3 regions of the Erwinia persicina genome follow, and region 2 is predicted to be linked to each of the others. Evidence: predicted binding sites of a transcription regulator. Region 2 holds the regulator's gene; each other region holds the start of a gene.
What was found. The regulator Fur, encoded in region 2, represses iron uptake genes when iron is present. The targets are predictions, from matches to a motif close to ATAATAATGAGAACNACTATCAA.
Positions count from the first base shown of each region.

Region 1: the regulator Fur is predicted to act here: its motif matches at 1,843-1,865, upstream of K6L24_RS08120 (TonB-dependent siderophore receptor).
Region 3: the regulator Fur is predicted to act here: its motif matches at 2,056-2,078, upstream of exbB (tol-pal system-associated acyl-CoA thioesterase).

Region 1 is NZ_CP082141.1:1,811,732-1,821,730, reverse strand. It holds gene K6L24_RS08130 (LLM class flavin-dependent oxidoreductase) at 1-570, opposite strand, end outside; gene K6L24_RS08125 (ABC transporter substrate-binding protein) at 570-1,766, opposite strand; gene K6L24_RS08120 (TonB-dependent siderophore receptor) at 1,968-4,211, shown strand; gene K6L24_RS08115 (Glu/Leu/Phe/Val dehydrogenase dimerization domain-containing protein) at 4,247-5,281, opposite strand; gene K6L24_RS08110 (type I polyketide synthase) at 5,295-8,186, opposite strand; gene K6L24_RS08105 (NAD(P)/FAD-dependent oxidoreductase) at 8,201-9,376, opposite strand; gene K6L24_RS08100 (allene oxide cyclase barrel-like domain-containing protein) at 9,417-9,926, opposite strand.
Region 2 is NZ_CP082141.1:3,317,628-3,327,626, reverse strand. It holds gene chiP (chitoporin ChiP) at 1-444, shown strand, start outside; gene chiQ (ChiQ/YbfN family lipoprotein) at 472-792, shown strand; gene K6L24_RS15265 (beta-N-acetylhexosaminidase) at 814-3,468, shown strand; gene fur (ferric iron uptake transcriptional regulator) at 3,526-3,969, opposite strand; gene fldA (flavodoxin FldA) at 4,364-4,894, opposite strand; gene ybfE (LexA regulated protein) at 5,036-5,317, opposite strand; gene ybfF (esterase) at 5,613-6,377, opposite strand; gene seqA (replication initiation negative regulator SeqA) at 6,640-7,182, shown strand; gene pgm (phosphoglucomutase (alpha-D-glucose-1,6-bisphosphate-dependent)) at 7,207-8,847, shown strand; gene kdpE (two-component system response regulator KdpE) at 8,894-9,577, opposite strand; gene K6L24_RS15225 (YbfA family protein) at 9,866-9,999, shown strand, end outside.
Region 3 is NZ_CP082141.1:678,056-688,054, reverse strand. It holds gene tcuC (MFS transporter) at 1-724, shown strand, start outside; gene exbD (TonB system transport protein ExbD) at 824-1,246, opposite strand; gene exbB (tol-pal system-associated acyl-CoA thioesterase) at 1,252-1,986, opposite strand; gene metC (cystathionine beta-lyase) at 2,235-3,425, shown strand; gene K6L24_RS03155 (DedA family protein) at 3,636-4,292, shown strand; gene K6L24_RS03150 (pyridoxal phosphate-dependent decarboxylase family protein) at 4,353-5,816, opposite strand; gene K6L24_RS03145 (diaminobutyrate--2-oxoglutarate transaminase) at 5,829-7,211, opposite strand; gene K6L24_RS03140 (AraC family transcriptional regulator) at 7,427-8,320, opposite strand; gene yqhD (alcohol dehydrogenase) at 8,500-9,657, shown strand; gene dkgA (2,5-didehydrogluconate reductase DkgA) at 9,744-9,999, shown strand, end outside.

The sequences.
Region 1 (9,999 bases), 1.5 Mb from region 2:
CCGGTGCATTTTTTCAACCTGCAGAAATACGCCGCTGTCAGCATCACGGCAAAACGCATCCTGCTCCCAGCTGTCCCACAGACCGTTCATCACCGCCGTAAACTCCCGCGCCCGCGCATAGCGCTGGCTGTGCTCCATATGCGTTTTCTGGCCGAAATTACCGGCTTCGCTGGCATTGCTGGAGGTCACCAGATTCCACCCGGCGCGGCCTGCGCTGATGTGGTCAAGGGATGCCAGACGGCGTGCCAGCATATAGGGATCGTTATAAGTGGTACTCGCCGTGCCAATCAGCCCGAGGTGCCGGGTAACCGCAGCCAACGCAGGCAGCAGCGTCAGCGGATCCAGCGTCACCGTGCTGTGCCCGCGAGCCAGCGCCGCCGGGCCAACCGCACGTAACGCCAGCGTATCGGGCAGAAACAGGCCGTCGAACCGTCCCTGCTCCAGGGTCTGTGCAAACCACTTCATCTGCTCAAAGCGGCACTGAAAATCGGCGACAGCACCAGGATAACGCCATGCGCCGGCATGGATGCTGGGCATTGCCAGCAGGATAAGTTGAGAAGTGCGGGTCATCAGGTGGCCTCCTTCAGGCTGAGCCAGTAACCGGGCTGGTACGGGACAGGGAGAAAACGCTCGTGCAGTTCGCGGAACGTCGCTTCGGGGTCGAGTGAAGAAAACAGATCGGGATGCAGCCATTTGGCCACGCGCTGCAGGGCGATAAAATAGTAGGGATTGTCGTAAAAGGGATGCCAGATGGCATAAACCTGTTGTTCTCTGACAGCGCGCAGCGTGCGGTAGGCAGGCCGCTGCATCAGCCGCTGCAGACGGGCGCGACCTTCAGCGGGGTCAGCCCCTGGCCCCAGATTGACCCAGTTCCCCCCGGGGGAATAGAGCGACCAGTTCGCCCCGGTGACCAGGACCATGTCGGGATCGGACGTAATGACCTTTTCCTGACTGAGTGTGCCGAAGGTTCCCTGCAGCAGTCGTGTCCCCAGATTCTCCCCTCCGGCCACCGCCACCAGCTCGCCAAAGTTGCCGTCACCGTAGGTCAGACAGCAGTCGTCATACAGCCCCGCAGCACGTTCAACCATCACCAGCGGTCGCGTCCTGACCTGCTTCAGCGGGCCGGTCACCCGGTCGATCTGCTGCTGGCGAAAGTCCAGGAAACGGGCTGCCCGCGCCTCCCGTCCAAACAGCTCGCCGAGAATTTGCATGCTGCGCACCGCGTTGGCAAACATTCTGGTACGAAAATCCACGAACAGCACCGGGATACCCGCCTGCTTCAGCAGGGGCAGCAGTCCTGAGGCGGTCGCTGCGGTCATCGAACTCAGGTTCAGCACCACAATATCGGGCTGCAACGCAATGGCCTGTTCTCCGCCAATGGCATCGACGGTTTTACCGGAAAAACGCGGTATGCGGTCGATTTGCGGAAAGCGTTGCTGATAAGCCCGGTATCCGTCGAGATCGGCAGCGCGAAAGTTATCTCCCCAGGCGACCACGCCACGGAAGGGATCTTCCGGGCGCAGCAGCGCCAGCGCATAGGCCAGCGTACCGTCACCCAACAGGATCCGGCTGACCGGGTGGCGCAGGGTCACGCTACGTCCGGCGATATCGGTCAGGGTTTTTGCCCTGCCCATGGCGGCCAGCGGCTGCGTGGTGATCAATACCCCTGCCGCCAGCAAGCCACAGAGCAGCGAGCGACGGGTTACCGAGTCCGGGCCGTAATGGCTGGCTGCTTTTTGTCTGGCTGAAACTAAAGGTGCTGGCATAGAGCAAGGTCTGTCGGCTGGCGATAGGATAAGCCATCATATCATTGACCGACTGACGGTCAATGTATAATATGCCTTCATTATAATTATCATTCGCATTTACAGGCGTTAAGAAACTTTATAGAAAGTGATTATTTTCATCACGTTAATAGCAAGCATGTGCGCACAGCCCCCCACATTTCGCTCGTTCCAGGACTCTTTATGCTGATAAATCACGCTGTCGCTGTACGCGTTTTACCCCTGCCCTTGCTGCCGTCTGTACTGAACAGGTTAACCCTGTCGCTGATGCTCTCTCTTTACCTGACCGCCCCCGCCTCCGCCGCTGAGGGAACGGCAGACAGGAAAAAGAGCGACAGCGCGGCTGAACCGATAACGCTGACGGTGACGGCAGCCGCTCCGGACAAAACGGAAGGCCCGGAAAACGGTTATGTCGCGGAAGAGTCCGGGGTCGGGACGAAGACCCGCACCCCGGTGCTGGAGATCCCGCAGTCCGTGTCTGTGGTGACCCGCAGGCAGATGGAGATAATGCAGCCGTCATCCAGTAGTGCTGCGCTGCGTTATACCGCTGGCGCGACCAGTGAACGCTATGGCGGTTTTGGTGACTATCTCGACATGACCCGCATACGCGGTGTCGACGCCGATTACTATCTGGATGGGCTGCGCATCATCAGTAACCCGGGAAGCTGGCTGCCCCAGATCGATCCCTGGTCGCTGGAGCGGATTGAAGTCCTGCGCGGACCGGCAGCGGCCCTTTACGGCCAGGGAACCGGCGGGGGCATTGTCAATCAGGTCAGCCTTAAACCGCAGGATATCGCCTCGCACCATATCAGTCTGTCTTACGGCAGCTTCCACCATCAGCAGTTTGGCGTCGACTCCACCGGCCCGGTAACAGACGATAACAGCCTGCTTTACCGGTTTACCGCCAGCGGCCTGGATACGCGGGGGCAGATCGAAGACAGCCGCCACCGTCGCCTCTACCTCGCCCCGTCTGTGACCTGGCGGCCCACGGATAAGGCGACCTGGACCTTAATGGCGACATATTCATGGGAGCCGGATATCGCGAACTACAACAGCCTGCCCGCCGACCTGCTGGGGCTGAACAACAGTCCTTATGCCCCCCTTGACCGTCATAAAAACTATACCGACGGGCATTTCGCGGACTCCACCCGCCGCCAGCAGACCGTCAGCTCACTCTTTGAGTATCAGTTTGATAACGGCTGGACCTTTAACAGCAATGCCCGTTATATGAATGTTCGTTCCGATATTCAGCGCGGGGTGATTTATGGTTATCAGTTGGTGAATGCGCAGCCGTGGCTGAAAGCGTATGACGAACTGACCCCGGCGACGGTCAGCACCTTTTCAATGGATAATCATATCAGCGGGGATATTGATGCCGGGCCAACCCGCCACACGCTGCTGGCCGGCGTCGACTTTTCGCTTGGGCGTCTGAACAATGCGCTCTACAGCGTGGGCCCGGTGCTGACTGATCCGTACGGCCCTGACTACCGGCCGGATCTGCATCCCGATTTCACCGCCAGCCGGGCCGCGCCGTGGCGGGAAAAACAGCAATTTACCCGTACCGGCGTCTACCTGCAGGATCAGATTGCCTGGAACCGCTGGCGTCTGACGCTGAGCGGTCGCCATGACTGGTCGGATACCGACCATGATACCAACAGCTACTCGCCGGTAACGGTAAAAACCCGCCAGACGGATGAGAAATGGACGGGGCGCGCCGGACTGAGCTATCAGTTTGATAGCGGGCTGGCGCCCTATATCAGCTACGCCACCTCCTTCGATCCGCTGCTGGGCAGCGGATATGATGGCAAAGCCTTCCGGCCCGTGGAAACGAAGCAGAGCGAACTGGGGATCAAGTTCCACCCCGAAGGCTCGAAAACCCTGCTCAGTGCCGCCCTGTTCCAGCTGACCCAGTCTGATGTCAAAACCAGTGACGCCGAACATCTGGGCTTTAATACCCAGGCCGGGAAGGCGCGCACCCGGGGGATCGATCTGCAGGCCACAACGGAAATTGTGCCTGATCTCAATCTGATAGCCAGCTATACCTGGCTGGATAATGAGTTAACCCAGGATGCGACAAATCGCGGTAAAACGTTAACCCAGGTTCCGGCCAACAGCGCCGCCGCCTGGCTCGACTATCGCTTTGATTCAGGTGTGCTGTCAGGACTGCAGCTGGGAAGCGGTGTGCGCTACCTCGGCACCAGCTACGGCGACCCGGCGAACACCTTCAAAGTACCGGTAGCCACGCTGGTAGATGTAGCGGGCCGTTATGATTTGGGGCAGCTCTCTTCCTCTCTTAAAGGCACCACCCTGGCGATTAACGTCAACAACCTGACCAACAAGCGCTATGTTGCCAGCTGTACATCGGCGATGTACTGCTTTGTGGGTCAGGACAGAACGGTCACCGCCACCGTGGATTATCGCTGGTAATAAATAAGGGATGGCGCAGGGCCATCCCTCTGGCTTCAGGCCACCATCAGCGCGGATTTAACCGGCTGCAGCAGTCTGCCTACCTCGCAGTCCAGCAGGGCTGAACGCCGCAGTAACTCTTCCGTTTTGGCCCCAATCAGCGAACAGACATAAGCGTTCACCTGCTCCTGGCTCATCTGGTTGTAACGCTCGGTAAAGGCCATTTCAATGCTGTCGCAGATTACCGCTCCGGCATTGCTGACATAATCAGGCAGGTAATGAATGCCGCGTGCAACCAGCACCGCTTCTGCCAGTGGGTTGCTGAACGGGGAATTGGCGCTGCTGACCACCCAGCTGGTATTGATCTGTGGCACATTTTCACTGGTTAAAATACCGGACAGCGAGGCAATGCACAGCACATGACTTTTCTCACCGAACAGCTGCGCTTCGTTAACCCGGCGCACCCCCTCAGGGAAGACCGCCTGCGGATTGATGTCGTACCCCACGACGTCGCACCCGTGCAGCAGAGACTGTCTGGCCACCTCAGCCCCGACTTTGCCCATACCGTGAATGGCCACCACTGGCTGCGCAACCCCGGACAGCCGCAGGGTGATAATTTTATGAACGGAGCTCCAGACGCCGTACCCGGTGGCGACAGAGGTATCAATCTGCGGGCTGTCCATGGCATTGAGTATCCACGGGGTGAAACGACGCAGATAGTCCATATCCTGATTACTGGTGTTGATGTCACACCCGGTAAACATGGCGCCATTATAACGGTTCAGCAGCGCCCCGATCTCCGCCATCACCTCCGGCTGTTGTGCCGGCAGATGCGGGCTGTTGACGACAATTTTGCCGCCGCTGAACCCGGTATTATACAGTCCGTGTTTCAGGGACATACGCTGCGCCAGCATCACCGCCTCACTCTCTTGCTGCTGCCGTGAACTGTACTGCCGCCAGCGGATACCCCCGTTAGCCGGAAGGCGTTTGATGTGCGGCGAGTAAGCCAGCGTAAAGGACGTCTCGCTGTCAACCTGTACGGTTTCAATCTGATACTGTGTCGTGTTCAGTGTTGCATTCAATGCAGACATGATATTCATCCTGTTAATGAGTGAGATGTTGCTCAACAACGCCAGATTTTTGCAAACATTGGCGGATACCCGACGGCGTCGGCTGGTGTAAAAAATCAGCCATACTGATCGCCACGCCAAACTCCTGTTCCAGCCGGGCCATCAGGCGTAAAGCCATCAGAGACTGTCCTCCGGCGTCATAAAAATCCTCATAGGCCGATGCCGGTAACGCCCCGGTGACTTCCTGCCACAACGGACGAATACGCGCCATCAGCGCGTCCTGCTCCCGGGGATCGCGGGCGGCAACATCAGCCTGCTGGCTGGCCGGGAGTTCCCGGTCGCCCATCCACCAGAACTGGGGGTCGAAGGGATAAAGCGGCAGGGCTACACGCCGGCCCGGAGAGGCCCACAGGCGTGACCAGCAGACCGCGACCCCGGCGCGCCAGATTTTTTGCAGGGCCTGGATCCACAGCGCCTCCTCGGTGAGGGCATCATCGCGGCGGCGCAGCGTGCGCACCGCAGACGTCTTACCGCTGCGCTGGCGTAAGCGGGCCACCAGCGCGGTCAGGGTCGAACCCGGCCCGACTTCGATAAACAGCGTCCTGCCCCGATCCGGTATCTGCTGCAGTGTCTGGTGATATTGCACCGCCTCACGGGCGTGACGGCTCCAGTAGTCCGCATCCAGCTGACGCAGATCGCTGATCTCCTGTGCCTGCAGCGCGGAGTAATACCGTACCCCGTGATGTGCCGCGCTGACGGCGGGCACGACATGGCGCAGATCGCTGAGGATCGGTTCCATCATTGCCGAGTGAAAGGCGTGAGACACACTGAGTGCCTTGCAGCGAATGCCCTCTCTGCGCAGACGCTGCTCGCAGTCAGCCAGTGCAGACCGGTTACCCGACAGGACACAACTGTTTTCACCGTTCACCGCAGCCAGCGAAACCCCGCCCCCCAGCCAGGGCTGACAATCGCTGTCACTCAGCTCAACGGCCAGCATGGCGCCACCCTCCAGCGAGGCCATCAGCCTGCCGCGCTGCGCGGCAAAGACCAGGGCCTGTTCGACGGTAAAAGCACCGGCGGCCCAGGCCGCGGCAATTTCACCAACGCTATGGCCCATCACCCGATCGGGCACCACGCCGTAATACATCAGCAGTTCGGCCAGCGATATCTCTACAGCCACCAGCGTCGGCTGCGTCAGGGCGGTGTTATTCAGCATGGTGCTGTCGCCCCCGGGACTGAACAGCGGGGAGATATCCAGTTGCTCCCGCCGGTGCAGCAGCGCCATTTTCTCCTTCATCAGCCGCGCAAAGTGGCTGTCGCGGGCCATCAGCTCCCGCGCCATGCCGATAAACTGGCTGCCCTGACCAGGGAACTGGAAAATGACACTCAGGCGACCTTTACCGCTGTCGACCATCCCCTCTTTGATCACCAGTTGGCCCTCTTCATCCGGCCCCAGCGTGCCGCGATAGCGCATTCCCTGCCTGCCGGTCTGTGCGCTCCAGGCCATGGCCGCCACATCTGTCCCGACGGCGTGCTGCCGGTAGTGCTTCGCCAGCTGATACCAGGCCTGTTCAGAACGGGCAGACAGCGGAATGACCCGATCGGCCAGAGACGCCGGAGTGACGTCCGGCGCTGCGTCTGCCCCTTGCGGCCGGCTTAACACCACGTGAGCATTACTGCCGCCGATGCCAAAGGCACTGACACCTATGGCACAGCGGGTATCATCCTGCGGCCAGCGTTCGGCGGCACGCAGGACGGTAAACGGACTGTGTGCCAGCTCGCAGGTCGGATTTGCCGCCGTAAAGTTGATCTGCGGCGTCAGCCAGCCGTGCCTGATTTGCAGGGCCGCCTTGATGAGTCCGGCCATTCCGGCGGCCGTTTCAAGGTGACCAACATTGGCTTTCACGGCCCCCAGCGCACAGAAATTTTCACGCCCGGTAAACTCGCGAAACACGGAACTGAGCGCGGAGAATTCAATCGGATCTCCGGCCAACGTGCCCGTGCCGTGCGCTTCCATCGCCCGAAAGGTCTCCGGGTGCCGGTGCGCATCCTGCAGAGCCTGACGCAACAGGCGCTGCTGACCCGCCAGGCTGGTGGTGGTAAAGCTGACTTTTTCCGCGCCGTCATTATTCATTGCCACGCCGTCAATCACTGCGATCACCTCATCACCGGCCGCCAGCGCATCCTCCAGGCGTTTCATCACCACTACCCCAACCCCGCTGCCAAATACCGTGCCGCTGGCATCCGCGGAAAATGGCCGGCAGTGTCCGTCTGTCGCAAAGATCATCCCCTGCTGGCTGACGTAGCCCGCCAGCTCCGGGATGCGTAACGTACAGGCACCGGCCAGCGCCAGGTCACAGCGTCTGTTGCGCAGGGCGTACACCGCCTCACACACCGCCACCAGCGAGGTGGCACAGGCGGCCTGAACATTCACTACCGGGCCACCGATCCCCAGATGCCATGCCGCACGCGTACTGAGGTAGTCGTTATCATTGGTGATCTGCTGTTCAAAGGCCGACGGTGCCAGCGCGGCAAAACGCTGTGCCCTGCCGTTTTCTCTTAAATACGCCGAACTGCTGCAGCCGGCGAACAGAGCCGCCTCCGGCAGAGCGCCGGGCACAATCCCTGCACTTTCCAGCGCGTGCCAGGCACACTCCAGAAACAGACGATGTTGCGGATCCATCAGCGCCGCTTCCCGGGCGCTGAGACCGAAAAATCCGGCATCAAAGCGGGCAATGTCCTGCGCCAGAGGCGCTGCAACCCCGACAAAACCGGGTTCGTCCGCTGCACGCTCATCCGTTGTCACCAGCGACTCAACGCCATTAATCAGGTTATGCCACCAGGTTTCGATATCACCGGCACCGGGGAAGCGGCAGGCCATTCCCACCAGCGCTATTTTGTGGTTCACGCCGTTTTGCTCTTGCATACTGCCCTCCGGTTTCAGAAGCGTAAGGCGCTGATATCCCAGCGGGGCGCGTGATCACTTAACAGATCCGCGCAGACCTGCCCCATCAGGGGGGTAAATTTGAACGCCCAGCCCCCGGCAGAGACCACCACGTTTTCACCGCCGTGGCAGCGCCCACGGGCGCTGTCCAGATAGAACTGCCGCTGCGGGTTAGTGGGTAACACCGCAAGGCAACTGGAGGAAGAATGTTGACGATCCGGGGCGAGGAAAGGCATATGACGACGGGCAAACTCCAGCGCGCGCGCGACGTGCTGTGGGTTGGCCCGGTACGCTGGCTCCTGATTCCCGGCGATCGGGTCCACTTCGAAATCGGTGCCCAGACGATCAAAACCGTTCACCGACCAGGGATTAGGAGGGAAGCCATAAAACAGATTGCTGTCGCTTTCTACCGGCTGCTGAAAGGCAAACCAGAACGGATCATTCGCCCGGGTACGCTGACTGCGCAGCATACTGATGCAGGCCATCTCATAGGTGGCCAGCTCCAGGTCAATATCCAGACCGCGCAGCAGTTTTTTGCTCCCCGGCCCGCTGGCGACCAGCACTTTCCGCGCCCTGAACCGCTGGTTTGCGCCGATCACCGTGACGCCCCGGCTGTCCGGTTCCAGCGCCAGCACGTCCTGGCCAAAACCGAAGCTGACATTAAGTTCCGAGGCCAGCGCATACAGCGTAGACAGCGTCCCCCTGACATCAATGACGCCGCCATCCTGCTGCAGAAAGCCTTCGTAGTTCGCATCAAAATGCGAAAAGCCGTAACGCTGCTCAATAGCGCGTATGCCCAGACGTTCATACGGCAGGCCCATCTCATCCATGGAGGCCATGGTCTGCGTAATCTGCCCTTCATTGGTCCAGACATCGGCATCGCCGAACCACAGGCTGCCGGTGCGATGTATCAGCCGACGATCGGCCTCTTTTTCCAGCGCCTGCCACAATGTATCGGCCGCCAGCGTCAGGCGGAAAATATCAATTTCAGAATACTGCAATCGCCAGTGGCGCTCTTCGCCGCTGGTTCCGGCGAGCTGCGTCATCAGGCTATATTTATCCAGCACCAAAACGTTATGTTGTTTATTATTTCGGGCGTAATTCCAGGCACTGGATAATCCTATCGGGCCGGCACCAATAATAATAACATCCCACTCTTCAGACGTGCGCATACCTACCCCTTATCAGGTTGATGTCTTATTTAACAGGAAATCAGGATGTCAGTGTTTTAATCTGGTCGAGCGGCACCAGCACCAGTAGCGTCCGGTATTTCTCCCTGGGGATTTCCTGATAAAGCTGGCGCACCCCCACCTTCCCCATCACATCCCCGCTGACCCCCACGGCCAGCAGCGATTGCCACTGTGAAGCCCAGATGGCGCTGGAATTCCAGATACCTGAGGTTTCGATGCGGCCCTGCGGTGTCTCTGCCGTTTCATGGTAGTAAGACACCACGCTGTCATCGGCCAGGGCGGCAATTTTCCAGCCACTGCCGGTCATGGTTCCCGCCGGTTTTCCCTGGTCATCAATAAACTGATCGACATGAGAATTTGCATCGCCGACGGTGGGTCCGTTTTGCGTTTTCGCGTTGAAATTAATATTGGCCATTTCTGTAACAGAAATAACCGTGGCATTTTTATACCCTTTATTTGACGCCAGTGTTTTTTCAATATCACTGACCGCAAGTCCTTTATCCAGCTCTGCACGAACCCAGTTTGCGAGCATTATCAACTCTGACAATACATTATTATTGCCTTGTATTATTTCCATTTTAATGACCTTTTTATAAATTAAGTGC
Region 2 (9,999 bases):
GCTGAGGGTAATCAGGGCTATTTCCTGCAGCGTATGACACCCGGTTACGCCTCCTCCAATGGTCGCCTTGACGTATGGTGGGATGCCCGGTCCGACTGGAATGCCAATGGTGAAAAAGCGCTGTTTGCCGGGGTCATTTACGATCTCGTCAGTTGGCAGTTACCAGGGTGGGGTGTGGGTGCCTCTTATGCCTATGGCTGGGATGCGAAACCCAGCAGTAATCCGGTTTATAACCAGAGCTCGCGTTTAAAAGAATCGGCGTGGAACCTTGATTTACTCTATACGATTCAGGAAGGCGCGGCGAAAGGGACGTTGTTCAAGCTGCATTACACCCGCTATGACAACCACAGCAATATTCCCAGTTACGGCAGTGGGTACAACAATATTTTCCAGGATGAAAAAGACGTTAAATTTATCGTAATTGCGCCTTTCACCCTGTTTTGATTGCGCAGGACTGACAGGAGAATGGGTATGAAAGCAGGGATAACAATTTTCTTGATGCTGCTGTTGTGCGGCTGCATGTCGCAGATGCAGCGTAGCAATACGCCAGAGCGCGAAGCCTGGCGCAGCTGTATTAATCAGGCAAACGGCAGCGCTGAAAAGGTTAAGGCCTGCAAACCGCTACCTGGCTCTCTGCACCAGCAGCCACAGCACCAGCAGTTTGCCCGCCAGGAAAGTGTGCGAGTCCTTGACTATGAACGCTGCCTGGACGCGGAACAAATGGGCGGCGGTGAAGGTGTTCATGAACGCTGTGGCAAACTTTGGCAGGAAATTCAGCAGGCTAATCAATAATTGACAAGGAAGGATGCAATTATGAATGTTAAAAGAACCAGTCAGTTAGCACTGGCAGTTATCGCTATTCTGGGAAGCAGTACCGGTCTCGCGAGCCAGCAGCTGGTGGATCAAATCAGTCAGTTCGGTGTTAGCTATCAGGTTACTGATAACCATGCTGCGCTCAACGGTGTGGACTGTGCTGTACTTGGGGCTGACTGGGCTTCCTGCAACCGCGCCACGATTACGCTGACGAACAATGGGCCAACAATCACCAGTAAAAACTGGGCAATCTATATGAGCAACGTCCATAAAACGCTGGCTGTTCAGAACGATCAGTTTCGAATGGTGCATATTGTCGGCGATCTGACCCGGCTGGAACCTACGGATAAATTTGTCGGTTTGGCACCCGGGGCTTCTGTCGTCATCCCGATTGTTAATGAGTACTGGCAGCTATTTAGCACGGACGTGATGCCACGCTGGTATGTGACGTCCGGTGATGCTAAACCAAAAATCATTCAGGCTACGGATACAGAAGATCTCTCTCGTTTCGTGGTTCCGATTGGTGATCAGTGGAAACGCACTCCTGAAGATAAAAATATTCTGATGGAAGCTGGCAGCCGCTACGTGAAAAATCAAGATGTTAAACAACTTGCTGCCAGCGAACTTCGTGGACAAATTGTTCCCACTCCGCTGAAAGTGGTGATAGCGGAAGAGGATGCCGATCTCAGTCAGGGTATAAACCTTAATTTGGCGAGTTTACCGAAAGATCGGGCGGAAGCCGTTAAACAACGTTTCTCCCTGCTGGGCGTGAAACTGAATGCGGCAGGTTATCCTATCCTTACCACCGTGAACCCAGCAGCCCTGAAAGATATTCCTTCGATATCAGGGGCTTATAGTTTGGTTATCTCGAAAGATAAAGCCGAGGTGATTGGGTACGATGCGCAGGGGGTTTACTACGGTCTGCAGTCAATTATGTCACTCCTGCCAGCAGACGGAAGTCATCGTATTGCCACCTTGAAGGCTGATGATGCACCACGCTTTAGCTACCGCGGCATCTTCCTTGATGTGGGCCGAAACTTTCACAGTAAAACGGCCATCCTGAGGATGCTTGACCAGATGTCCGCCTGGAAAATTAACGTCTTCCACTTCCATCTCACGGATGATGAAGGCTGGCGTATTGAAATTCCTGGCCTGCCAGAGCTGACTGAAGTGGGTAGCCGACGCTGTCACGACCTCAAAGAACAGCGTTGTCTGTTACCGCAGTTAGGCTCAGGGCCGTTCAGCGATAATAACGGAAGTGGCTACTTCAGCCGTGACGACTACATTGAGATTGTGAAATTTGCTGAAGCACGCGGTATCCAGGTATTGCCAGAAGTCGATATGCCTGCCCATGCCCGCGCTGCCGTGATCGCCATGGAAGCGCGTTATCAGCACCTGATGAACGCTGGCCGTGCAAAAGAAGCGTCAGAGTACCGTCTGGTCGATCCAGGAGATAACTCCAATACTACGTCGGTACAACTTTATGACCGGACCAGCTATCTGAACCCATGCCTGACTTCCTCACTGCATTTTGCTAATAAGGTCATCAGTGAAATTCAGCTTATGCACCGCGAAGCCGGGCAGCCACTGCGTAGCTGGCACTTTGGGGGGGATGAAGCAAAAAATATTCGTCTTGGTGTTGGCTATACCGATATCAAACACCCTGAGGCGGGTAAAGGTCAGCTTGATCTCAGCAGGGAAGATCAGCCGTGGGCGAAGTCCCAGGTTTGTCAGGCCATGATTGCATCAGGTAAGGTCAGCGATCTGGGGCATCTTCCGAGCTATTTTGCTTTGAAGGTCAGTGAATTAGTCAAAAAACACGGTATTGAGCGAATGCAGGCCTGGCAGGATGGTTTGAAAAATGCCCAGGATGCCCATGCGTTCGCTACGCCTGAAGTTGCGGTAAATTTTTGGGATACGCTTTACTGGGGTGGCTTCGACACGGTGAATGACTGGGCGAACAAAGGCTATCAGGTGATTGTTTCAAACCCAGACTATCTCTATATGGATTTCCCGTCTGAGGTGAATCCACTCGAAAGGGGCTATTACTGGGGCACTCGTTATAATGATGAACGTAAAATGTTCAGTTTTGCGCCGGATAATATGCCACAAAATGCAGAAACTTCTGTTGATCGTGACGGTCAGTTCTTCAATGCGAAATCTGACAAACCATGGCCTGGTGCAACCGGTATGTCGGCACAGTTGTGGAGTGAGACTGTACGCACTGATGACCAGATGGAGTCTATGATCTACCCGCGTATGTTCTCTGCAGCAGAGCGCTCCTGGCATCGTGCGGCTTGGGAGCAGGATTATCAAGCTGGCAAAGAGTATCGGGGCGGTGAAACGCAATGGATTGACCAGCGTGCTTTACACGATGACTGGCAGCGATTCGCCAATATTCTTGGTCAGCGAGAGCTGGCTAAACTCGATAAGCATGGCATCAGCTATCGTTTACCGGTGCCAGGCGCACGCATTGTGGCTGGCAAACTTGAAGCTAACACGGCCTTCCCTGGTTTAGAGATGCAGTTCAGCACCGACGGCGGAAAGCGCTGGCAGTATTACGACAGACAAAACCTACCAACGGTAACCGGAGACGTGCAGATTAGAGCGGTAAGCCCGGATGGGCAGCGCTTCAGCCGACAGGAATCATTGTAAGACAGGCATAAAAAAACCGATGGCAGGGCCATCGGTTTTTGCATTCAGTCGATCAGATTACTTATCGTGCAGAGTCTCGTCTTCACGGCAATCACCCAGCGAACAGTGGCCATAAAGATACAGGCTGTGGTTGCTCAGTTTAATACCATGACGCGTAGCGATTTCACGCTGACGCTCCTCAATATATTCGTCTCTAAACTCAATGACTTTACCGCAGTCCAGGCAGATCAGGTGATCGTGGTGGTGCTGTTGGGTCAGTTCGAAAACGGATTTACCGCCTTCAAAGTTGTGGCGGGTAACGATCCCCGCGTCATCGAACTGGTTCAGGACACGGTAAACCGTAGCCAGACCAATTTCTTCGCCCATATCAATCAGGCGTTTGTACAAGTCTTCCGCACTGACGTGATGGCCCTCTGGTTCCTGAAGCACTTCCAGAATTTTCAGTCGGGGAAGCGTGACTTTCAGGCCGGCCTTCTTTAATGCGGTGTTATTGTCAGTCATGCGGATATTGTCCTGTTACTTTGCGAGTCACTTAGTGGCTGAAAAGCCCTGAACATCGGTCGGCGCTAAAAATGAGTGCGTTTCAGTATAGAACTGATAATTCGAAATGAAAACCAAAAGGGATGCCTGAAACCGCAAGGGATGTAAGGATAAGTGTCGTTACATCCAGGGAAGCGCGCGCCCGGATTATGTTGGTTTAACATCTCGATCTGCCTCATCTCATCGCCCTTAGGGCGACTCACGTCCTCAATAATGGGGCTTGCGCTGAGAAAGCGGGTAACCGATGGGGTTATTGTACAGTTTTGCAGATGAAAGTTACAAATATGTATCTATTACTTCTATAGGAAAAACCACTCACTTGATGTGAGATACCTCCCACATCAAGCTGTTATAGCTATGCTTCGATAATGTCTTGCAGCTGAAGTTCATCTGAAATTTGTTTTACCCACTGCTCAACACGCTCGTTGGTGAGCTCCGGCTGACGGTCTTCATCAATGGCCAGGCCAAGGAAGTGGGTGTCATCTGCCATGCCTTTAGAGGCTTCGAAGTGATAGCCTTCACTCGGCCAGTGGCCAACAATGACGGCACCGTTCGGCTCAATGATGTCACGGATAGTGCCCATCGCATCACAGAAGTACTCCGAGTAATCTTCCTGATCGCCACAGCCGAACAGGGCCACGAGTTTACCGTTGAAGTCGATCTCTTCCAGCGTCGGGAAGAAGTCATCCCAGTCACACTGTGCTTCACCGTAGTACCAGGTCGGGATGCCCAGCAGCAGAATATCAAAGGCTTCAAGGTCTTCTTTGCTGCTTTTAGCAATATCACGAACTTCTGCAACATCTTTCCCCAGTTGCTTCTGGATCATTTTTGCAATGTTTTCGGTATTGCCTGTATCGCTACCAAAGAAAATGCCGACGAGTGCCATGAGCTTAATAACCTCTTGAATCTTAATGATATGGTGACTGCTGATTTTTTAGCAGATATCGTTAATGATAACAGACCGCCGTAAGCGGATAAATGAGTAATACTGCTGGTTTTGTCGCTGAGTGCTCACCCCCCGAAAGAATCAGGGCTGATGGCTTTGCAGCTGTGCCAGCAGCATCTCTTCAATCAGCTCACTTCGGCTCATATTACGCTCGAAAGCCAGCTGATTCAGGACATCCACCGCGTCGCTGTTCATTTTCAGCTCAACACGTTTCAGGCCGCGCACTTTATCACGCTTGAGCTGATTACGTTTGTTGATACGCAACTGCTCATCACGCGTCAGCGGATTGGTCTTGGGTCGTCCCGGACGACGTTCATCTGCAAACAGATCGATCGTTGTGCGGTCCGTATTCTCTTTTGCCATAGGAATCGTCGTACTGAAAGGCTGGATGACTGATGAATTGGCCGATATGCCGTCTGAGGGTTCAGCAGCGGCAAAATTTTAGCGCGCCATCATACCCCAGTGAAAGTGGTGACGACAATCATTTATCCCCTTCATTCTTCAAGCGGTCGGGGGGATGATGGCGTCCTTAATCCGGCCCTTCCTGGGCCTGTTCCCGGCCACTGAGTGATTTCTGCTCACACCCTTGACCGAACGTCTTGCCGCCCTGCAGCAACACGCATGATTTTGGTTATGATAACCGGAGCAAATAATTTTTTTACAACGCAAAAAAACGACGAATAGCACGTAACACCGCATCGGGCTTTTCGGCATGTACCCAGTGCCCGGCACCGCTTATTACATGTGCACGGGCCTGCGGGAACTGTGACATTAGCGCATCACGATATTCGTCTGCCAGATACGGTGAGCGGTCTCCGCGAATGAAAAGCACCGGGTGCGGCCAGGCCGGTAGCGACTGCCAGCCAATAATGTCGTCATAACAGGACAACAGCACGGGAACGTTGAAGCGCCACTCACCATCATGAAATGATTTGAGCAGAAACTGAATCACGCCTTCTTCGTCAATCGACTGCCGCATCAGCGATGCTGCTTCACTCCGTGAGGTGATAGCCGCATTTGTCACGGCGTTCAGGGCTGTGAAGATGTCATCGTGGTGACGGGTGGTGTAAGCCACTGGCGCAATATCAATCACCACGATACTCTCTACCCGATCGGGGGCCAGCGCGGTCAACGCCATAGCGATCTTCCCGCCCATTGAATGTCCGATCACACTAAAGCGATCGACCTGCAAGTCGTCAAGCGTTTCCAGGATGTCCTGAGCCATCAGGGGATAATCCATCTCAGGCGCACGCGAAGACAAGCCGTGATTGCGCACATCGAGTTGAATCAGACGACGATCGTCTTTTAATCCCCGGGCCAGTACGCCCAGGTTGTCCAGGCTGCCGAACAGGCCGTGGATCAACACCAGAGGCAGTCCATGAGTCGCAGATTGTTCAGATTGCAGGCGGAAATTCAAATTCATAGCGAAAGTTCTTACAGTTGGCACGAGGGCTTAGGGTATCATGGATCCCACAATTTCTGCCGCTGGTGCGAATCACGGAGATGATCTTTTTGCGGCATATTCCGACTTTTGCCCTGAAAAGGGCATGGCGCTACACCCCGGCAGGATTTAACTTTATAATCCTGATGTTAGAACTGGGCAGGCTAAACGCCGTGAGGGTGACGAGAGTCTTCGTCCCTGAGTAACCGGGTTCTGATACAAGCACTAACCGTACTGGATAAAGATGAAAACGATCGAAGTCGACGAAGAGCTATACCGCTATATTGCCAGCCACACTCAGCATATTGGTGAAAGTGCATCAGATATTTTGCGCCGGATGCTGAAATTCACCGCCGGTCAGACCATGTCAGCGGTGTCCGCCTCTGCGATGGCAAAAGAGCCTGTTGCGGGTGGCATTAAAACGGAGTCCCGGCCGCAGGATCGCGTTCGCGCGGTGCGTGAGCTGTTGCTTTCGGACGAGTATGCCGAGCAGAAGCGGGCGGTAAATCGTTTCATGCTGATCCTGTCAACTTTATACAGTCTGGATGCCAAAGCGTTTGGTGCAGCGACTGAATCGCTGCAGGGTCGAACCCGCGTCTACTTCGCGGGTAACCAGCAAACGTTGGTAGAAAATGGCACCCATACGAAGCCTCAGCACGTTCCGGGCACACCGTACTGGGTGATAACCAACACAAATACTGACCGTAAGCGCAGCATGGTGGAACACATTATGCTGTCGATGCAGTTCCCGGTGGAACTGACAGAGAAAGTTTGCGGTACCCTCTAACTGAAGCGTCAGGGAGAAGCGCCAATGGCCAATCACCCCCGTGCCGGCCAACCAGCCCGGCAGAGCGATTTGATTAACGTTGCACAATTAACATCTCAGTATTATGTCCTGCAGCCTGAACTGGGTAACGCAGAACATGCGGTGAAATTTGGCACTTCCGGCCATCGCGGTAGCGCGGGCCGTCACAGCTTCAATGAGACTCACATTCTGGCTATCGCACAGGCGATCGCCGAAGAACGTAAAAAGAATGGTGTGACCGGTCCCTGCTACGTCGGCAAAGATACCCATGCGTTGTCTGAGCCGGCCATCATCTCGGTACTGGAAGTGCTGGCCGCTAACGGTGTGGATGTGATCGTACAGCAGGATAATGGCTACACGCCAACGCCGGCCATTTCCCATGCGATCCTCGAACACAACAAAGCCGGTGGTATTCAGGCAGACGGTATTGTGATCACGCCGTCGCACAACCCCCCGGAAGATGGCGGCATTAAATACAATCCGCCAAACGGCGGGCCTGCCGACACCAACGTGACAAAAGTTGTGGAAGATCGTGCTAACGCGTTGATCAAAGATGGCCTGAAAGACGTGAAACGCATTCCACTGGATCAGGCGTGGGCCAGCGGTCATCTGACTGAACAGGATCTGATCCAACCTTATATTGAAGGTCTGGCGTTGATCGTGGATATTCCGGCGATTCAGAAAGCAGGGCTGAAAATTGGCGTTGATCCGCTGGGCGGCTCAGGTATTGCCTACTGGCAGCGAATTGCGGAATTCTACAAGCTGGATCTGACCATCGTTAACGATGCGGTCGATCAGACTTTCCGCTTTATGCATCTCGACCACGACGGCGTGATCCGCATGGACTGCTCGTCTGAGTCGGCGATGGCGGGCCTGCTGGCGCTGCGCGACAAGTTCGATCTGGCCTTTGCCAATGATCCTGATTACGACCGTCACGGTATTGTGACGCCTGCAGGACTGATGAATCCCAACCACTATCTGGCGGTTGCGATCCAGTACCTGTTCCAGCACCGCCCACAGTGGGGTCAGGACGTTGCCGTGGGTAAAACCCTGGTGTCCAGCGCGATGATTGACCGCGTGGTTGACGATTTAGGGCGTAAACTGGTGGAAGTGCCGGTAGGCTTCAAATGGTTTGTCGACGGCCTGTTTGATGGCAGTTTTGGTTTTGGTGGTGAAGAAAGCGCAGGGGCTTCCTTCCTGCGTTTCGACGGCACACCATGGTCAACCGATAAAGACGGCATCATTATGTGCCTGTTGGCAGCCGAAATTACCGCGGTCACCGGCAAGAACCCACAGCAACACTACGATGAACTGGCTCAGCGTTTTGGTGCGCCAAGCTACAACCGTATCCAGGCACCGGCGACCTCGGCTCAGAAAGCCGCGCTGTCTAAGCTTTCCCCTGAAATGGTCAGCGCTGACACCCTGGCGGGCGATCCTATTACCGCGCGTCTGACGGCGGCGCCCGGGAACGGGGCATCCATTGGCGGTCTGAAAGTCATGACCAAAAATGGCTGGTTTGCTGCACGTCCTTCCGGTACGGAAGACGCTTATAAAATCTACTGCGAAAGCTTCCTTGGTGCTGAACACCGCGAGAAGATTGAGAAAGAGGCCGTAGAAATTGTCAGCGCCGTGCTGAAAAACGTCTGATTGCTCAGGCTGTGCATGAAAAGGGCTCACTGGTGAGCCCTTTTTTTTATGGCATAAAACGGTAGCCCACGCCGGTCTCGGTTAGCAAATGCTGCGGGCGGGCGGGGTCACACTCCAGTTTCTGCCGCAGATGTCCCATATAGATACGCAGATAGTGGCTGTGCTCTACCGCATTCGGCCCCCAGACCTGAGTCAGCAACTGGCGCTGAGTCATCACTTTCCCCGGGTGATTAATGAGGCTGACCAGCAGGCGAAATTCAATCGGGGTCAAATGCAGATCTGCACCTTCACGCATCACACGGCGGGCGGCAATGTCCACCCTGATGCTGCCAAAATTGACCTCTGCGGCGGGCCCCTCATTTCCCGGTTGTGGACGGTGACGCATCGCCACCCGAACCCTGGCCAGCAGTTCGCCAACGCCGAAAGGTTTACTGAGGAAGTCATCCGCGCCGGCATCCAGAGCACTTATTTTATCCTGCTCATCGCTGCGCGCTGACAGCACAATCACCGGCATACTGCTCCACTGGCGTACTTCACGAATAAACTGCGTCCCATCGCCATCCGGCAGACCGAGATCAAGTATTACCAGCTCCGGTTTGCGTGTGGCGGCTTCAATGAGACCGCGACTCAGGGTGTCGGCATCGACCACGCGGAAACCTTCGCCCTCCAGTGCCACACGCAGAAAGCGGCGGATCTCTTTTTCATCTTCGACAATCAGGATGGTGGACACAAAACCTCAGCAGCTAACCAGAGTGGAGAGAGACGTCATGATAACAGCTGCTAATTTAGCAAAAAGTCAGCAGGGCGTCCGTGTTTGGTGACAATTCTCTGATGATGTTAATAAAGGGATCGGTATTGCAGTGAATATTTAACCAAACTGTAACCTTATTTCATTTTTCATACCAAGAATGATTTTTTTTTCGTCAAAAGTGGTCGGATCAGTAGTAAAGTTACACCTCAGGGAGTATTATTTTGTTCAGATTACACACAGCCACTTTTATTCATCCCAGGAGGACGTATGAGTCTTTATCATAACTATTCATCTACTCGGATTTTCATGCGTCGCACTGCGGTGCTGTTGATCGGCATCGCTGCGCTGCCGATCATGCTGTTCCGCCACGATCGCGCCCGTTTCTACAGCTACCTGCACCG
Region 3 (9,999 bases), 2.0 Mb from region 2:
TATGATTGTCCCGTTTCTGTTCTGGATCCGGCGCATGCTGGAAGAAACTGAAGCGTTCAGCCAGCGCAAACACCACCCGACCATGGGCCAGATTATGCGCTCGGTCGGCAGTAACTGGGCCCTGATCCTCGCCGGTATGCTGATGGTGGTCACCACCACGGTGATGTTCTATATGATCACCGCCTTTACACCCACGTTCGGTAAAACCGTACTGATGATGAGCGACAAGCAGAGCTTCTTTGTCACTCTGTGCGTTGGCATCTCAAACCTGTTCTGGCTGCCCGTGATGGGCGCTCTTTCCGATCGCTACGGCCGCCGTCCGCTGCTGCTGCTGTTCACTGTGCTGATGATCCTCACCGCCTGGCCGGTGCTGCACTGGCTGGTGGGGTCGCCCAGTCTGTCGCATCTGCTGGAAGCCGAGCTGTGGCTCTCCTTCCTTTACGCCAGCTACAACGGGGCCATGGTGGTATACCTGACTGAAGTGATGCCCGCCGAGGTGCGTGCGACCGGCTTCTCACTGGCTTACAGTCTGGCGACCGCGCTGTTTGGTGGTTTTACGCCCGCAATGTGCAGTTATCTGATCCATGTCACCGGTGATAAAGCGATGCCGGGCGTCTGGCTGACGATTGCTGCGGTGTGTGGGCTGGCAGGGGCACTGATGATTAAGCGGCTGGTGAAGCAGTATCAGGTGCGGCGTCTGAAAGAGCCGGCGATCACGGTGTAGAGGTCAGGGCCGGAGGGCCAGTCAGCAGCAGGGGGCGACCGGAAAAAGGTTCGCCCCCTGCGCGTTGGTTTATCGATAAGACAGTGACAGAATGGCGTGTTATTTACCGGTCGTTTCCATACCCATCAGACCAATCTTCAGGTACCCGGCCTGGCGCAGTTTATCCATGACGCCCATTAGCGTTTCATAATCAACCGTCTTATCGGCCTGGAAGAAGATGGTGGTGTCCTTCTTGCCTTCGGTCTGCCTGATTAACGTCTCCACCAGCGTCTCCTGCGTCACCGCATCGTTACCGATAAACAGCTGGTTATCCGCTTTGATAGACAGGTAAACCGGCTTTTCCGGGCGCGGCTGTGGGGAACTGGTGGAAGCCGGCAGGTTGACGCGAACGTCAACGGTGGCCAGCGGCGCGGCGACCATAAAGATAATCAGCAGCACCAGCATAACGTCGATAAACGGCGTGACGTTGATTTCGTGCATTTCACCGTTGCTATCGAGATCTTCGTTTAATCGCATGGCCATAATACTTAACCTACCCGCAGTTTCTGCGCTGGCTGAACGCGCTGCGCGCTTTCACTGGCTGCAAGGTCAAGGTCACGGCTCTGCAGCAGCAGAACCTGCGCGGCCACATCACCCAGCGAGGCTTTGTAGCTGCCGATGGTGCGGGCAAAGACGTTATAGATAACGACCGCAGGGATAGCGGCAACCAGACCAATCGCGGTGGCCAGCAGCGCTTCGGCAATGCCGGGGGCGACAACCGCAAGGTTGGTGGTCTGCGTCTGCGCAATGCCAATGAAGCTGTTCATGATGCCCCATACCGTACCGAACAGGCCGACAAACGGGGCGATGGCACCAATCGTCGCCAGAAAACCGTTACCGCGCCCAGCGTGACGGCTGAAAGCTGCCACACGGCGCTCCAGGCGGAAGCCGGTACGCTCTTTGATACCGTTGTTATCGTCCGATCCGGCCGACAGTTCCAGCTCGTTTTCCGCTTCTTTAATCAGCAGCGTGCTGAGACTGTAGCCCTGGAAACCCTCGCAGACCTGTGCGGCTTCTTCCAGCGAGCGGACATTCGCCAGCTGCTGTTGCTCACGCTTGAGACGCCTGCGCGCTGCGCTTAATTCAACACTTTTGCTGAAGAAAATGGCCCAGGTGACAACCGATGCCAACAAAAGGCCAATCATCACCGCTTTAACCACGATGTCTGCATGCTGGTACATGCCCCAGACGGACAGGTCCATCTGCATCAAATCATTTGTCACGCTGTGTCTCCAACGTCTAATTGTTGATAGCGAAAAATTCTTCACAGATCATACCAAAAAGACCGGGAATTGATAGTAGTTCTCATTACTATTTACAACTTTCTGGCTGTTTTTTACGCAATTTATTGACTGGCGGCGCTCCCACGGGCACGGATGGTGAATTTTCATCACTTATACTGATGCTCAATACCGCGTGGACGGCTGCCGTGTTAACGTTAAAAAAAGGGTGAAAATGACACAGGAACTTTATGAGCAGCGAAAAAATTGAAACGGCACTGATTCGTGCCGGACGCGGCAAGCGTTATACCCAGGGGTCGGTGAATACCGTCATTCAGCGTGCTTCGTCGCTGGTCTTTGATACTGTTGCCGATAAAAAACGGGCCACCGCCGGACGGGCAGACGGTGAGCTGTTCTACGGTCGCCGTGGCACCCTGACCCACTTCTCGCTGCAGGAGGCAATGGCCGAACTGGAAGGCGGCGCCGGCTGTGCGCTGTACCCGTGCGGTGCGGCGGCAGTCTCCAATGCCATTCTGGCGTTTGTGTCTGCCGGGGATAACGTGCTGATGAGCGGCAGCGTGTATGAGCCCACGCAGGATTTTTGCACCAAAATCCTCAGTAAGCTGGGGGTGACCACCACCTGGTTTGATCACAGCACCGGCAGTGAGATCGCTGATCTCGTCCAGCCCAATACCCGCGTAGTATTCCTGGAGTCCCCGGCGTCGATCACCATGGAAGTACAGGATGTTCCGGCGATCGTCGCGGCGATCCGCCGTAAGGCCCCGGAGACAATTATCATGATTGATAATACCTGGGGCGCGGGCATCCTTTTCCGGGCGCTGGACTTCGGTGTGGATATCTCCATTCAGGCCGGGACCAAATACCTGATTGGTCACTCGGATGCGATGATTGGCACCGCCGTCGCCAACGAACGCTGCTGGGAACAGCTGCGGGAAAACTCCTATCTGATGGGGCAGATGGCCGATGCCGATACGGCCTATATGACCAGCCGTGGCCTGCGTACGCTGGCAGTTCGCCTGCGGCAGCACGAGGAGAGCAGCCTGCGGGTTGCACACTGGCTGGCAGAACGGCCAGAAGTCGCCGTGGTGAATCACCCTGCTCTGCCGCAGTGTAAAGGGCATGCATTCTGGCTGCGTGACTTCACCGGCAGCAGCGGTCTGTTTTCCTTTATACTGAAAGAAAGACTGAGTGATGTTCAGCTGGCGAACTACCTGGATAACTTCAGCCATTTCAGTATGGCGTACTCCTGGGGTGGTTATGAATCGCTGATTCTGGCTAACCAGCCGGAAGAACTGGCCGCCATCCGTCCGGCGGGCGGTATTGATTTTACCGGTACCCTGGTACGCGTACATATCGGGCTGGAAAATGTTGACGATCTGATTGACGATTTAGCGGCTGGTTTTGCACGCCTGAACCGCTAAGGGCGATGAACATCAACAATTGATCAATGGGATAATGAGTTCGCGCCTTTGATCAAGGTGCCGGAGCGCTTTTGCAGGTACACTAGGCAGCAACGTTTTCATCGCCACCCTCATCGATGCGAGAGGTGGCACCGTCTGACCCGGTTCAGTCATCACGACTGGCATGGGGAGCGTTAAAAAAGACAGGTCATGGGTTTAACGGGATAACGAATGGGTGTACTACACGAGATTGTTCAGGCGCTCTGGCATCAGGATTTTGCCGCGCTGGCCAATCCGGACGTAATTTGGATCGTCTATGGCATTATGTTCCTGACACTGTTTCTGGAAAATGGCCTGTTACCTGCCGCATTTTTACCCGGTGACAGCCTGCTGCTGCTCGCCGGAGCGATGATTGCCAAAGGCGTGATGGCGTTTATTCCGACATTGCTGATCCTGACGACAGCCGCCAGCCTCGGGTGCTGGCTGGGGTATCTCCAGGGCCGCTGGCTGGGGAACACCCGGCTGGTCAAAGGCTGGCTGCTGCATTTACCGGCACAGTACCACCAGCGTGCATGGAATCTGTTTAATCGCCACGGTTTGATGGCGCTGCTGGTTGGCCGCTTTCTGGCCTTCGTGCGGACGATATTACCGACGCTGGCAGGGATTTCCGGCCTGAAAAACGGGCGGTTCCAGCTCTTTAACTGGATGAGTGGTGTGCTGTGGGTAGGGATTCTGGTCGGGTTTGGTTACACCATCAGTCAGGTGCCGTTTATTAAACGTCATGAAGATCAGGTGATGGCCTGTCTGATGATCCTGCCGCTGATCATGCTGACGATTGGCCTGATCGGCAGTATTGCCCTGGTGGTAAAAGGCAAAAAAGCCCGGTAATGACCGGGCTGGATATCACGCGGGGCAGCGCGCTGTGCCCGCCCCGCGTCAGTCAGCGGATTACAGCTGCTCTGCGGTGGTTTCCACCAGCGCCAGCAGGACCTGAATATCCTGCAGGGTGACGGTGGGATTTAATAGCGTCATCTTCAGGCAGGTTACCCCGTCCGATTCTGTCACTCCCACGTTAGCCCGTCCCGAATCCAGCAGCGCATCACCAATTTTCTGATTCAGCAGTGCGATAGCCGCATCATCCGCGCCAGCCAGGGAGGCCGGACGATAGCGGAACAGCACGCTGGCCAGCTGTGGCTCCATCACCAACTCCAGTGACGGCTGCTCAGTGACGTACTGTGCCACCTGCTGCGCCAGGGTAACACCGTGGTCGATGATTTCAGCGTACTGCTGCTGGCCCAGCGCCTCAAGGCCCATCCACAGCTTCAGCGCATCGAAACGGCGGGTGGTTTGCAGCGATTTGGACACCAGGTTAGGCACGCCCTGCGCTTCATCGAACTCGGAGTTCAGGTATGCCGCCTGGTAGCGCATCAGCTCGTAGTGACGTGCCTCTTTCAACAGGAACGCGCCGCAGCTGATGGTCTGGAAGAACTGCTTGTGGAAGTCCAGCGTGACGGAGTCCACCAGTTCAATGCCGTCCAGGTAGTCGCGGTATTTCTCAGACAGCAGCAGCGCCCCGCCCCATGCCGCATCCACATGCACCCAGATCTGATGTTCTGCCGCCAGGCTGGCAATCGCCCGCAGCGGGTCAATAGCCCCCGCGTCAGTGGTGCCTGCGGTGGCCACAATCGCCAGAATCTGTTCGCCGTTGGCCTGTGCCTGAGCAATCTTTTCCGCCAGGTCATTGACGTCCATGCGTGCAAAGCGGTCGGTTTTCACCAGCGTAACGGAACGGTAACCCAGTCCCATCAGTGCCATATTCTTCTGCACGGAGAAGTGCGCATTTTCGGAACAGAACACTTTGATCTTGCTCAGATCGCCTGGCAGCCCGTCCTGCTGGACAGAATGGCCAATGCGCGCAAAGAAGGCATCGCGCGCCAGCATCAGGCCCATCAGATTACTCTGGGTGCCACCGCTGGTGAACACTCCGGCATCACCCGGCTGGTAGCCTACCTGCGTGCGCAGCCATTCGATCAGCTTCACCTCAATAATGGTAGCCGACGGGCTCTGATCCCAGGAGTCCATACTCTGGTTAGTGGCGTTAATCAGCACTTCCGCCGCCTGGCTGACCACCAGACTCGGGCAGTGCAGGTGGGCGACGCACTGTGGGTGATGAACCGACAGGCTGTCTTTTAAGAAAAATTCGACCGCACGCTCAATCGCGGCCTGGTTACCCAGGCCCTGAGAGGTGAAGTCCAGCTGGATGCGCTCACGCAGTTCAGCCACGCTTTTTCCCTGATACATTTCAGGCTGTTGCAGCCACTGCACCACGGCTTCGCTGGTCTGTTTAATCGCTTGCTGATACGCATCCGTGCTTTGCGCTGACGCGGCCAGAATCGGGTTTAACCGGGACATCACTTACTCCAGTTATACAGGTTTGACGCCAGCAGACAGCAGGGCGTGTTCGAATTTGTCCAGGAAAACACCCAGCTCTTCATTGGTGATCAACAGGGACGGCAGCAGACGCAGCACACAGCCGTGACGACCACCACGCTCCAGGATCAGACCGTTTTCGAAGCATTTCTTCTGAAGCAGTGCGGACAGCTCGCCGTCGGCCGGATGGCAGCCCATATGATCCGCCGCTTCCTGTGGCTTAACCAGCTCAATACCGATCATCAGGCCCAGACCGCGAACGTGGCCAATCACCGGATAGCGCTTCTGCAGTTCAGCCAGTTTGCCTTTCAGCCACTCGCCCTGCTCTGCCACTTTCGCCGCCACGTTATTGTCTTTCAGGATTTTCAGCGTGGTCAGGCCGGTGGCCATCGCCAGCTGGTTGCCGCGGAAGGTCCCGGTATGGTGGCCAGGAGACCAGGCATCGAACTGCTTTTTGATGCCCAGCACGGCCAGAGGCAGACCGCCGCCGACGGCTTTTGACATCACAATGATGTCCGGTTCAATGCCCGCGTGTTCAAAGGCGAACTGTTTACCGGTACGGCAGAAACCGGCCTGGACTTCATCAATGATCAGCAGAATACCGTGTTCCTGAGTGACCTTACGGATACGCTGCAGCCACTCGGTCGGTGCCGGGTTCACCCCGCCCTCGCCCTGTACGGCTTCCAGGATCACGGCCGCAGGCTTGCGCACGCCGCTCTCAACGTCGTTGATCAGGTTATCGAAGTAGTAGGTCAGCGCTTTAACACCGGCTTCACCGCCAATCCCCAGCGGGCAACGGTACTGGTGCGGATAAGGCATAAACTGCACTTCCGGCATCATGCCATCGACCGCTTCTTTTGGTGACAGGTTACCGGTCACGGACAGCGCGCCGTGGGTCATGCCGTGGTAACCACCGGAGAAGCTGATCACACCGGCGCGGCCGGTCACTTTTTTCGCCAGCTTCAGCGCGGCTTCAACCGCATCAGCACCGGATGGGCCGGTGAACTGCAGGCAGTACTCTTTCCCCTGACCTGGCAGTAAGGACAGCAGGTATTCAGAGAACTGGTCTTTTAACGGCGTTGTCAGGTCTAGAGTATGTAACGGCAAGCCGCTGGTAATGACATTCTGGATGCTCTGTAAAACGTCCGGATGGTTATGTCCAAGCGCCAGCGTTCCCGCGCCGGCAAGGCAGTCAAGATAGTGATTATTTTCAACATCAGTGATCCAAACACCCTGAGCTTTCGCAATTGCAAACGGCAATTTACGGGGATAGCTCCTTACATTAGATTCAAACTCAGCCTGTCTGGCTAAATAGGTCTCATTGTTTCCATCAAAAGATTTGGCATCTAAAGTATCAATACGGACTTTATCCGTCATCATATCTCTCCTACAACCGGGGGTGTGTTTAACGCCGCAGTTGAATTAATTGAATTAAGTAATAAGTGGGCCGTGCATAAAACGCGGCCAATATATGGCTTTTTAAGTATCTTCTCAATACATTATTTTATTTAGATTTTCTTACTAATTATCAACGTGTTGTTAATTTTTTTCCCGCTAAACCGTTGATATAATGCCCCCAGGCGGATCGTCACCTACCCCACCTGACGCATCCGGGACATCTCTTCGCCTGGCGTGACGCCAAAGTAGCGTTTAAATTCGCGTGAAAATTGCGACGGGCTTTCATAGCCGACCCGGATGGCCGCGACGCTGGCCTTCATTCCTTCCTGCAACATCATCATGCGCGCCTGATGCAGGCGATAGCTTTTCAGATACTGCAGTGGTGACGTACTGGTCACCGCTTTAAAGTTATGGTGAAACGCCGAGACGCTCATATTGGCTTCGGCCGCCAGCAGGTCAACGCTGAGATTGTCGGTAAAGTGGTGCTCAATGCGGCGCAGCGCACGGGCAATCTGGCTGAACTGGGTCTGCCGGCTGACCAGCGCCAGCAGCGCGCCGCCACAGGGCCCCTGCAGGACGTGGTAGAGAATTTCACGCACAATCTGCGGGCCCAGTACGCGGGCATCGCGCGGATGGCGCATCACGTCCAGCAGCCGTTCGGTCGCGCACAGCATCGCTTCGGTCAGCAGCGCCGAGTGAATACCCCGCGTTTGCGGCTCTGGACGAAAGCCGTCGTCGTCCCCGATATCAATCAGCAGATCCTGCAGCTTCAGCGCATCGACGCGCAGCGACAGTCCCGCCAGCGGCTGTTCCGGCGTGGCGAAGGTTTCACACTCAAACGGCAGCGGCACGGTAAGCATCAGATACTTGGTGGCGTCATACTGAAATACGCTGTTGCCGAGATAGCCGGTTTTCTGCCCCTGAAACAGGATCACAATGGCCGGCTGATACATCACCGGCTGGCGTGCCCAGTAACGGTCAGCGTGTATGAGGGAGATCCCCGGCACCGGAGCCACCTGATGTTTATCGCCGGTCACCAGACTGATGACCTGTTGCGCCAGCCGGGCGCAGATTGCCTGTCTATCCATTTTGATTCCCGCCTGCAGAATGAAACCCGGGCGTATCATCGCCCTGGTTCCGGTATTTCTCCACCCCTTTGGAGGATCAGGCAAGAAACAGGCAGAAATGAGCATTGAGCCATGCCCGGCCGCTGGCGACAATTGAACGCCGGATCCAGCCGATACCCCTTTCAACAGGATTGCCCGTGATGAATAATTTTGTTCTGCATACCCCGACCCGTATTCTGTTCGGCCAGGGGCAGATCGCCCATCTGGCTGCTGAAATTCCGGCGGGCAGCAGAGTGCTTGTCACCTTCGGCGGTGGCAGCGTGAAAAACAACGGCGTGATGGCGCAGGTGTATCACGCCCTCGAGGGCTTCGACGTCCAGGCGTTCGGCGGTATTGAGCCTAACCCCAGTTTTGAAACGCTGATGCAGGCGGTTGAGGTGGTGAAGCGTGAAAAGATCACCTTCCTGCTGGCCGTCGGTGGAGGATCCGTGCTCGACGGCACCAAGTTTATCGCCGCCGCCGCGTTTTATCCGCAGGACCCGTGGCATATTCTGCAAACAGGTGGCACAGACATCCAGCAGGCACTGCCGATCGGCTCCGTGCTGACGCTGCCTGCCACCGGTTCAGAGTCTAACCGCAGTGCGGTGATCACCCGCCGTGCCACTCAGGATAAGCAGGCCTTCCGCAGCCATCATGTTTTCCCGCGCTTTGCCGTGCTGGATCCGGTTTATACCTACAGCCTGCCGCCGCGCCAGATCGCCAACGGCGTAGTGGATGCGTTTGTGCATACGATTGAACAGTACCTGACGTATCCGGTCGAGGCCTGCGTGCAGGATCGTTTTGCCGAAGGTCTGCTGCTGACCTTGATCGGGGAAGGCCCGAAAGCACTGGCCGAACCGGAAAATTACGACGTCCGCGCCAACGTCATGTGGAGCGCGACCCTGGCGCTGAACGGTCTGATCGGGGCCGGCGTGCCGCAGGACTGGGCCACGCATATGCTGGGCCACGAAATCACGGCGTTACATGGGCTGGATCACGCCCAAACGCTGGCGATCGTCCTGCCCTCGCTGATGAATATTCAGCGCGCGACCAAACGTAAGAAGCTGCTGCAGTACGCCGCCCGCGTCTGGGGGATAAACGACGGCAACGATGAAGAGCGCATCGATGCCGCCATCGCCGCCACCCGCAATTTCTTTGAGCAGATGGGCGTACCGACGCGCTTCAGGGACTATCAGCTCGACGGTTCTTCAATCCCGCAGCTGCTGAAAAAGCTGGAGGAAAAAGGCCTGACCGCACTGGGTGAACATCAGGATATTTCCCCTGAGGTCAGCCGTCAGATTTATCTGGATGCCCGTTAATCCCTCCCCGAGTCCTGTGTATCAACTAGACTTAGAGTCATTAACCGGTGCCCGTGCACCGGTTCACACGCTGATAAGGAGATAACATGGCAGATCAACCGATTATTAAACTGCACGATGGCAATATGATGCCCCAGCTTGGCCTGGGTGTCTGGCAGGCCAGTATTGATGAGGCCCGCGCCGCCGCCGTGAAAGCACTCTCCGTCGGTTATCGCTCCATTGATACCGCCGCCATCTATAAGAACGAAGAGGGTATCGGCCAGGCATTACAGGAAACGGACGTGGCACGCGAGGATATCTTCGTGACCACCAAGCTGTGGAATGACGATCAGCTTAACGCGC